3 regions of the Pseudoalteromonas sp. T1lg76 genome follow, and region 2 is predicted to be linked to each of the others. Evidence: predicted binding sites of a transcription regulator. Region 2 holds the regulator's gene; each other region holds the start of a gene.

Region 1 (3,286 bases), on a different contig from region 2:
GAAGGCACCGAGCATATTAAAAAAATCGTCACCGGAGTGACCGCCAGTCAGGCCCTGGTCGATAAGGCCATAGAGCTGCAAGCCGATGCCCTGGTTGTGCACCATGGCTACTTTTGGAAGGGTGAGTCGCAAGTGATCAGTGGCATGAAAAAGCGCCGCCTAAAAGCGCTGCTGGCGGCGGATATTAACCTGTTCGCCTACCACTTACCCTTGGATGTGCACCCCGAGCTAGGTAATAACGCCCAGCTTGCTAAGCTACTGGGCATCGAGATCCTGGGCGGCATGGAGCCGGGACCAGTTAGCGTGCCGGTGTGGGGTAAGCTCAACGAGCCTGTCAGTGGCGAGGAATTTACCAAGCGCATTGAATCCGTGCTCGGGCGCACGCCGCTCAGCTCTGTGGTGCGCTCTGAGGTGATTGAAACCATAGGCCTGTGTACCGGCGGTGGTCAGGGTTATATCGACCTGGCGGCGGCGCAAGGTTTGGATGCCTACCTGACCGGCGAGGCCTCGGAGCAAACCATACATAGTTCCACCGAGCAGGGCATAGATTTCTTTGCCGCCGGGCACCACGCCACCGAGCGCTATGGTGCTAAGGCGCTGGGGGAGTTTTTAGCGGATGAGTTTGGTTTGGATGTAACCTTTATTGACATCGACAATCCGGTATAAAGATTATACCAATTCACTTAAATAGCTAATCACCCTAGCGGGCTAAATATCGTGCTAACTGTGTTGAAATTTTTCGATGTACGCCTACACGGATGTAGGCGGTAGAGCGGCGCAGGAGCCAAAGCCGAGAATAACTACATAAAAAAATTCCGCCTTGTTATCACATCATTTATCCAGCGCTATATCTGATCACATACTTAACAGAATTGGTATTAAAAGGAGCCAGGGGCTCCTTTTTTATTGTCGCTGCAACAAATTATTTGCGGCTGTTATTTTGCTTACAGGTATTAAGGAAGTGGCGGTAAACCGGGTTGTCCTTCATTTCTTTTTTCATCGCCAAATACATGGGGCGGTTCAATCCCAGGGCGCCTAAAGGAATTGACTTGATCAAGCCCTGCGCCTCATAGGGCGTCACCAGCCAATCCGGCAGGGCGGCCACGCCCATGCCTGCACTGACCAATTGGAAAATCAACAAGCCCTGATCCACGGTTTTTAAGGTGCCATCGAAACGGGCATTTTGAATAAAGTGTTTGAATATATCCTGTCGTTCCCGCGGAATAGGGTAGGAGATGATGGTCTCATCTTTTAAATCTAAGGCGGTCACATAAGCTTTATTGGCCAAGGGGTGGTCCGGCGCCACGATAAGCTTAAGTTTAAAATCAAACAGGTGGGCAAATTCCAAGCGATCCGGCTCACGAATGTCCGAGGTCAGAACCAGATCTAAATCCCCATCAAGCAGCTCGGGAATGGCGTCATAACTAAACCCGCGTTCATAATCCACATGTATATCGGGCCAGAAATTATTGAATTCTTTAATGGTCGGCAGCAACCAGTGAAAACAGGCGTGGCATTCCACACTTAGGCGCAGTTGCGAAATAGGCTGATTTAAACTTTCTTTCAGGCGGCATTTGGTGGCTTCGACCTTAGGTAACACATCCTGCGCCAGTTCTAATAGCAGCATGCCTTGAGGGGTAAAGCGCACCGGATGGGTTTTACGCTCAAACAGCTGACAATCCAGCTTGTTTTCCAAGTCTTTGATTTGATGAGATAAAGCTGACTGGGTTAGAAATAATTCACGGGCGGTATTCACTAAAGAACCGGTTTCTTTCAAGGTGGCTATGGTTTTAAGGTGTTTAATTTCAATCATCTTTAGTAAATCTCATAAAAGCCAGTCACATATCTCATAATGATTGCGACTAAACCGCGCTGGATAAATGTATAAAAGTCTAGACGGCTAAAAAATTATCACTTTTATACTCAGTTGGCTATTAAAAGATAAAATTCATTGTGAAAAATGTCTATTTTCTCTGTTTTTAAATTTATTCAGCGGTGAGTTAACGCGCTGATATGAATTTAATTCATTAGCAATGTGAGTAAGCTTCGTTTGTGTCCCCAAGATCTGAGAGGTAATGTTTAGCCATCTAAACAGCTAAACGGATATTTACATCATGGCACGTATACATAACTTAGGTTTTCCCCGTATCGGCAAACGCCGCGAATTGAAATTTGCTATCGAGGCCTACTGGGCTGGCGATATTACTCAGGAAGAGCTGCGCCAGCGCGGTGCGCAAATCCGCCAAGAAAATTGGGCAATGCAAAGCGAGGCGGGCATAGAGCTTGTGCCGGTGGGCGATTTTGCCTGGTACGATCAGGTGCTATCTACCTCTATGCTGGTAGGAGCCATTCCGGCGCGCCATCAAAGCGACAGCAGCAATGCACTGGACACCCTGTTCCGTATCGGCCGTGGTCGTGCACCAACGGGCTGCGCCTGTGCCGCCAGTGAGATGACCAAATGGTTTAATACCAACTACCACTATATTGTGCCTGAGCTAAGTGCCGAGCAGCAGTTTGCGCTGAGCTTTAACGAACTTTTTGAGCAGGTAGAAGAAGCGCAGAATTTAGGGCATAAGGTTAAGCCCGTGCTGGTTGGCCCGGTTACCTATTTGTACCTGGCTAAATGCGCCGGGGAAGAGTTCGATAAGCTCACCTTGTTGGAGCGCCTATTGCCAGTGTATCAACAGGTGCTGGCCAAGTTGGCGGCACAAGGGGTGGAGTGGGTGCAAATCGATGAGCCAATTTTGGCCTTGGAGCTGGATACCCACTACCGCAGCGCTTTAACTAAAAGCTTCGCCGCCTTGGCAAATCAGGGCGTGAAGCTGCTGCTGGCGACTTATTTTGATGAGGTGAGCGCCTACTTAAAAGATATCAGTGAGTATGCCATCGATGGCGCGCATTTCGACTTGGTTGCTACACCGCAAAACATTGAAGCGCTGGACAAAGCCCTTGGCGAGCAGCGGGTGTTGTCTATTGGGGTGATCAACGGCCGTAATATTTGGCGCGCCGATCTCAGTGCCATCTATGAGCAGGTGCAAGATATTGCCGCCCAGCGTGGTGATTCATTGTGGCTGGCGCCATCTTGCTCTTTATTGCATACCCCGGTGGACTTGGAGCAAGAGCAACTGCTGGACGGTGAATTGAAAAGCTGGTTGGCCTTTGCCAAGCAAAAAGGCGAAGAGCTTAATTTGCTGAAAGTGGCTCTGGAGCGCTGCAACACGCAAGATATCGACACTTATAGTGCACCGGTGAAAAACCGCCGTACTTCAAGCAGGGTAAACAACGC
Region 2 (3,286 bases):
AGGGGAAATTAAAATAATTAACCGGGATAATGATGCTAAAACCGCTTAATTTCGCGTAACAGGATAGACCTGATATTACTTGGAATATAGCCGGAAAAGCAGTATTGTTGCCTGATACCTGATCTCTCACCAATATTTCTAGCAGGATACTTTTTCATGTCAGACTTTCGTCAACAAGCTCTTGATTATCACGCTTATCCCGTTCCAGGCAAAATCAGCGTTGAGCTGACTAAAAGTGCGGAAACGGTCAATGACCTAGCTTTGGCCTACAGCCCAGGTGTGGCTGAGCCGGTGCGCGAAATTGCCGCCGATGCCAACAATGCCTATAAATACACTGCGAAAGGCAATATGGTTGCGGTTATTTCTAACGGCACGGCAATTTTAGGCTTGGGTAATTTAGGTCCGTTGGCATCAAAACCTGTAATGGAAGGTAAAGCCTTATTGTTCAAGCGCTTTGCCGGCCTTGATTCAATCGATATCGAAGTTAAACACCGCACCACGGAAGATTTTATCAACACGGTTGAAAATATTGCCGATACCTTTGGCGGTATTAACCTTGAAGATATCAAGGCACCTGAGTGTTTTGAAATTGAAAAAGCGCTGATCGAGCGTTGTAATATACCTGTATTCCACGATGACCAGCATGGTACCGCCATTGTAACTGCGGCGGGCATGCTTAATGCTCTTGAGATTCAGGGTAAAGATATCAACGATGCCTTGATCGTTTGTTTAGGTGCTGGTGCAGCGGCTGTGGCCTGTATGGAGCTGTTGATTAAATGTGGTGCCCAGCGCGAGCACATCTATATGCTTGACCGTAAAGGTGTGATCCACACTCGTCGTGACGACCTGAACGAATATAAGCAAATGTTCGCAAACAACACGGATAAACGCACTCTGCAAGACGTGATCGCCGATGCCGATGTATTCGTGGGTGTATCTGGTCCAGATCTACTTTCTGCGGACGAGTTAAAGCTGATGGCCGACAAGCCAGTTGTATTTGCCTGTTCAAACCCAGATCCTGAAATTAAGCCAGAAGTGGCGCACGCTGCCCGTCAAGATTTGATCATGGCAACCGGTCGCTCTGATTATCCAAACCAGGTAAATAACGTTCTGTGCTTCCCGTTTATCTTCCGCGGCGCCCTGGATGTGCGCGCCACGGCTATTAACGATGAAATGAAGATTGCCGCTGTTGAAGCTATTCGTAGCATAGCTAAAGAGCCGGTACCACAAGAGGTATTGACCGCATCGGGTGTGACCGAGCTGGAGTTTGGCCCGCAGTACATTATTCCTAAGCCAATGGATCCGCGTTTATTGCCTCGCGTTGCTAAGGCGGTAGCCGAAGCCGCAGTGGCAACTGGTGTAGCGCAAATCGAGCTGCCAGAGAATTATATGAGCGATAAGTAATTTCCTTGTCGCCAAAAAAAAGCCCCAAGTTTTGCTTGGGGCTTTTTTTATGTGTTTGGAAAATCAATCATCACCGATCTCTGGGATCTCTAAGCCCATTTCAGCCATGATCTTACGCACTTCTTGCGGCACCTTCTCCGGATTATCCTTACGTAAGTCTTCATCGCCAGGCAGCGGTTGTCCGGTAAAAGCATGTAAAAATGCTTCGCAGAGCAATTCACTGTTGGTGGCATGACGCAGGTTGTTCACCTGGCGTCGAGTGCGTTCATCTGTTAATACTTTTAAAACGTTGAGCGGGATTGAAACGGTAATTTTTTTTACCTGTTGGGCTTTCTTACCGTGTTCCGCATAAGGGTGAATATACTCACCATTCCACTTGGCCATAATTTGCGTCTTGTTCTTTGGTCACTTAGGCATCAATAAGGGCGAAATTCTATCGTGTTGGAAAGGATAGTCAAATATTCCTCATATAGCTATTTAGACGTATAAATGTTTTGACTTCTATATTTGGATATTTTAACCTTTTGGACGTCTAAACATCCATTTCTGATTGGAGGCACTATGCCTAAGTTAAGTAAACAAACCATAGCGGTGCGCCACGGCATTGAAGCCGACCAACATCATGGTGCAGTTGTGCCCCCAATTTATTTATCCACTACCTATTCTTTTGCCGATTTTGATACCAAACGTCAGTACGACTATGGCCGCAGCGGTAATCCCAATCGCGATATTCTCGCAGAGGCTTTGGCCGAGCTTGAAGGCGGCGCCCGTGGCATCATTACCGCTACCGGCATGGCGGCGGTGCATCTGGTAACACAGTTGCTGACGCCCGAAGATACCCTTGTGATCCCCCATGATTGTTATGGCGGCAGCTACCGATTATTCACCTCCTTGGCCAAGCGCGGTTTATTAAAAGTGAAGGTGGTGGACTTCACCACTGCCGAGTGTTATCAGCAGCTTATCGATGCCAAACCTAAATTGGTATGGATTGAAACCCCCAGTAACCCAATATTGCGCCTGACCGATATTAAGGCCGTATGCGCGGCCGCAGCTCAAGTGGGTGCTTTGGTGGCAGCGGATAACACCTTCTTGTCACCTGCGCTGCAAAACCCATTGGCGCTGGGCTGCGATATCGTGGTGCATTCAACAACCAAGTATATCAACGGTCACTCGGATGTGGTTGGTGGCGCTGTGGTTTGTAAAACTCCTGAGCTTGGCGAAGAGCTGGCCTGGTGGGCCAATAATATTGGTATTACCGGTGCGCCTTTTGACAGTTACCTGATTCTGCGCGGGTTACGTACTCTGAAAGTGCGTTTGCGTCAGCATGAGGAAAACGCCCAGGCTATCGCCGAATACCTGCAGCAACACCCTGAGGTAGAAAAGGTTTACTATCCTGGTTTGGCAAGTCACCCACAGCACCAATTAGCTAAAGCGCAGCAAAGTGGTTTTGGCGGCATGGTGAGCTTTGATATCAAAGGCGAACTAAAAGACAGCGCCAAGTTCCTTACCTCAGTGCAGCAATTTACCCTGGCCGAGTCCTTGGGTGGTGTTGAAAGCCTAATTTGTCATCCGGCGACCATGACTCATGCGGGCATGGACAAGGAAGCACGCTTAGCGGCGGGCGTGGGTGACACCCTTATTCGTATTTCTGTGGGCATTGAAGATCAGCAAGATTTGATCGCCGACCTTGAACGTGCTTTTGCACAACTTCATCAGAGCTAGGCTGGAGCAGATAAAATGGCCAAGGTAGTACATAAATTTGGTGGCTCTAGCCTAAGCAGTGCGGCGCGTTATCATGCGGTTGCTAATATTGTTCTCGCTCATAGTCAGGTCGGTGACATAGTGGTGGTGTCTGCCGCCGGTAAAACCACGGACACCCTGG
Region 3 (3,286 bases), on a different contig from region 2:
TAAGGTGTCGTTAAAAAGCGTGTATAAGACGCTAATGAATTTACGCCGAGTGCTGCCTAAGACCCAGGTCATGTCACCCTTGCCATTGCAAGAGGGCGATTGCTCCTCCTTTTAGACAGACATAAAAAAAGCGCTCAATGAGCGCTTTTTTTCTAAGCTGTTGCAGTCTTAAAAACCTGCGTCTGCTTTTAATGCTTCTACTTTGTCTGTCGCTTCCCATGGGAATTCGTCGCGACCGAAGTGACCGTAAGCAGCGGTAGGCTGATAAATAGGACGCTCAAGGTCAAGCATCTGGATCAGGCCGTAAGGACGTAGGTCGAAGTGCTTGCGGATAAGTGCAATTAGGTGCTCTTCGTCCAGTTTACCTGTGCCGAAGGTTTCAACGCTGATAGAGGTAGGCTCGGCCACACCGATAGCGTAAGAAACTTGGATTTCACAACGATCTGCAAGACCGGCAGCAACAATGTTCTTAGCAACATAACGAGCTGCGTAGGCTGCTGAACGGTCAACCTTTGATGGATCCTTACCAGAGAAGGCACCACCACCGTGACGAGCCATACCACCGTATGTATCAACGATGATCTTACGACCAGTCAGACCACAGTCACCCATAGGGCCACCGATTACGAAACGGCCTGTTGGGTTGATAAAGAACTTAGTCGCTGAAGTGATAAGCTCAGCCGGAAGCGTTGGCTTGATGATGGTTTCCATCACGGCTTCTACTAAAGCGTCCTGTGAAATGGTGTCACAGTGCTGCGTTGATAGTACAACTGCGTCGATACCAACTGCTTTGCCATTTTCATAAGCAAAAGTTACCTGAGACTTTGCATCCGGACGAAGCCAAGGAAGCTCACCGTTTTTACGTACGTGCGCTTGACGCTGTACCAGGCGGTGTGAATAGGTAATAGGAGCAGGCATCAATACGTCTGTTTCGTTACACGCGTAACCGAACATTAGACCCTGGTCACCGGCGCCTTGATCTTCAGGGCGAGCACGGTCAACACCTTGGTTGATGTCAGGAGACTGTTTACCAATAGTGTTTAGGATGGCACATGAATCGGCATCGAAACCCATGTCTGAGTGGGTGTAGCCAATTTCACGTACTGTTTTACGCGTAAGCTCTTCGATATCAACCCAAGCGCTGGTTGTGATCTCACCGCCAACCATAACCATGCCGGTCTTTACATAGGTTTCACAAGCGACACGGGCGTGCGGGTCTTGCTCCAAAATAGCATCTAATACCGCATCTGAAATTTGGTCAGCGATTTTATCCGGGTGTCCCTCAGATACTGACTCAGAAGTAAATAAATGTTTTGCCATTGGCTTCTTCTCACAAGTCTCGCGCTTCCCAAACTCGTCACCAACCTCTGGGCGCAGCGCAGCATAAAAATAAGGCGCATATTCTAGCTAAATGATCACACCTTGCATAGCAATTTTACGCCTAGACGTCCAAAATACTTCTTTTCACTCGCCAAACTCGTCAACTGCCCGAAATCAGCTGAAGTAATTACTCTAGTTGATGAGTAATTCTAAAGTCGCTCACTTTGGCCGCAAGTTTTATTTGCAGGGGGCGTATGAATAAGTAAAAATGGGCACCTATTTTGCCTTCGCTAGCTTGAGCAAAGGCGAATCTTCCAGCGCAAATACATATAAAGGTAGGAGAATTCATGCCATCTCGCAAAGAACTCGCTAACGCCATTCGCGTCTTGTCTATGGACGCCGTTCAACAAGCTAAATCAGGTCACCCGGGTGCCCCTATGGGCATGGCCGATATCGCCGAAGTCCTTTGGCGTGACTATTTGAAGCACAACCCAACGAATCCTGATTGGGCTGATCGCGACCGATTTATCCTGTCCAATGGCCACGGTTCAATGCTGATTTATTCGCTGTTACACCTAAGCGGCTATGACCTGCCTATGGAAGAAATCAAAAACTTCCGTCAATTGCATTCAAAAACACCGGGTCACCCTGAGTATGGTTATGCGCCGGGCGTAGAAACCACTACCGGCCCACTAGGCCAAGGTATTACCAATGCCGTGGGTATGGCTATCGCCGAGAAAGCTTTGGCGGCACAATTTAACCGTGACGGTCACGATATCGTTGATCACTACACTTACACCTTCTTGGGTGATGGCTGCTTGATGGAAGGTATCTCTCACGAAGCCTGTTCATTGGCGGGCACTTTAGGTCTTGGTAAGTTGATCGCGTTTTGGGATGACAACGGCATTTCAATCGACGGTGAAGTAGAAGGCTGGTTCAGCGATGATACGCCTGCTCGTTTCGAAGCATACGGCTGGCACGTAGTTCGTGGCGTTGATGGTCACGACAGCGAAGCGATTCGTGCGGCCATCGAAGAAGGTCGTGCTAATGGCGACAAGCCAACCCTTATCTGTTGTAAAACCGTTATCGGTTACGGCTCACCGAATAAATCGGGCAGCCATGACTGTCACGGCGCGCCTCTAGGTGATGAAGAAATCAAAGCTGCACGTGAATTTCTGGGCTGGAGCCACGAACCTTTCGTGATCCCTCAGGACGTTTACAGCCAGTGGGATGCTAAAGAAGCGGGTCAGCAAAAAGAACAAAACTGGAAAGACAAGTTCGCTGCTTATAAAGCTGAGTTCCCTGAACTAGCGGCGGAATTTGAGCGTCGTCAAAACAACGAGCTACCTGCGGATTGGGCGGAAAAATCACAAGCCTATATCGAGCAGTTACAAGCAAACCCGGATAACCCGGCAACGCGTAAAGCATCACAAAATGCCCTGAATGCCTTTGGCCCTATGCTGCCTGAGTTTATGGGTGGTTCTGCGGACCTGGCCGGCTCAAACCTAACGCTTTGGAGTGGTTCTAAAGGCTTGACCAGCGATGATGCCAACGGTAACTACATCTTCTACGGTGTGCGTGAGTTCGGTATGTCGGCGATCATGAATGGTATCGCGCTGCACAAGGGCTTTATCCCTTACGGTGCTACCTTCCTGATGTTTATGGAATATGCCCGTAACGCGGTGCGTATGGCGGCGCTGATGAAAACGCCAAGCATCTTCGTTTATACCCATGACTCAATCGGTCTGGGTGAAGATGGCCCAACGCACCAGCCGGTAGAGCAAATGGCGAGCCTGCGTTATACCCCTAACCTAGTTAACTGGCGTCCTTGTGATCAGGTTGAGTCGGCTATCGCCTGGCAACAAGCTATCGAGCGCAAAGACGGTCCAACGTCACTGGTCTTTACCCGTCAGGGTCTGGCGCAGCAAGCGCGTACTGCAGAGCAGTTGGCCAACGTTAAGAAAGG

What was found. The regulator MetJ, encoded in region 2, represses methionine synthesis genes. The targets are predictions, from matches to a motif close to TAGACGTCTAGACGTCTA.
Region 1: metE (5-methyltetrahydropteroyltriglutamate--homocysteine S-methyltransferase) is a predicted target of MetJ. The motif match lies at 1,886-1,903, and genes of this name have one in related genera.
Region 3: metK (methionine adenosyltransferase) is a predicted target of MetJ. The motif match lies at 1,435-1,452, and genes of this name have one in related genera.

The regions. Positions count from the first base shown of each region.
Region 1 is NZ_PQCE01000007.1:25,529-28,814, reverse strand. Features, by position in the region: gene C2M35_RS02775 (Nif3-like dinuclear metal center hexameric protein) at 1-666, shown strand, start outside; gene C2M35_RS02770 (LysR substrate-binding domain-containing protein) at 923-1,813, opposite strand; gene metE (5-methyltetrahydropteroyltriglutamate--homocysteine S-methyltransferase) at 2,115-3,286, shown strand, end outside.
Region 2 is NZ_PQCE01000018.1:46,928-50,213, reverse strand. Features, by position in the region: gene C2M35_RS07555 (malic enzyme-like NAD(P)-binding protein) at 157-1,404, shown strand; gene metJ (met regulon transcriptional regulator MetJ) at 1,468-1,788, opposite strand; gene metB (cystathionine gamma-synthase) at 1,966-3,126, shown strand; gene metL (bifunctional aspartate kinase/homoserine dehydrogenase II) at 3,142-3,286, shown strand, end outside.
Region 3 is NZ_PQCE01000008.1:42,490-45,775, forward strand. Features, by position in the region: gene C2M35_RS03270 (START domain-containing protein) at 1-115, shown strand, start outside; gene metK (methionine adenosyltransferase) at 169-1,320, opposite strand; gene tkt (transketolase) at 1,668-3,286, shown strand, end outside.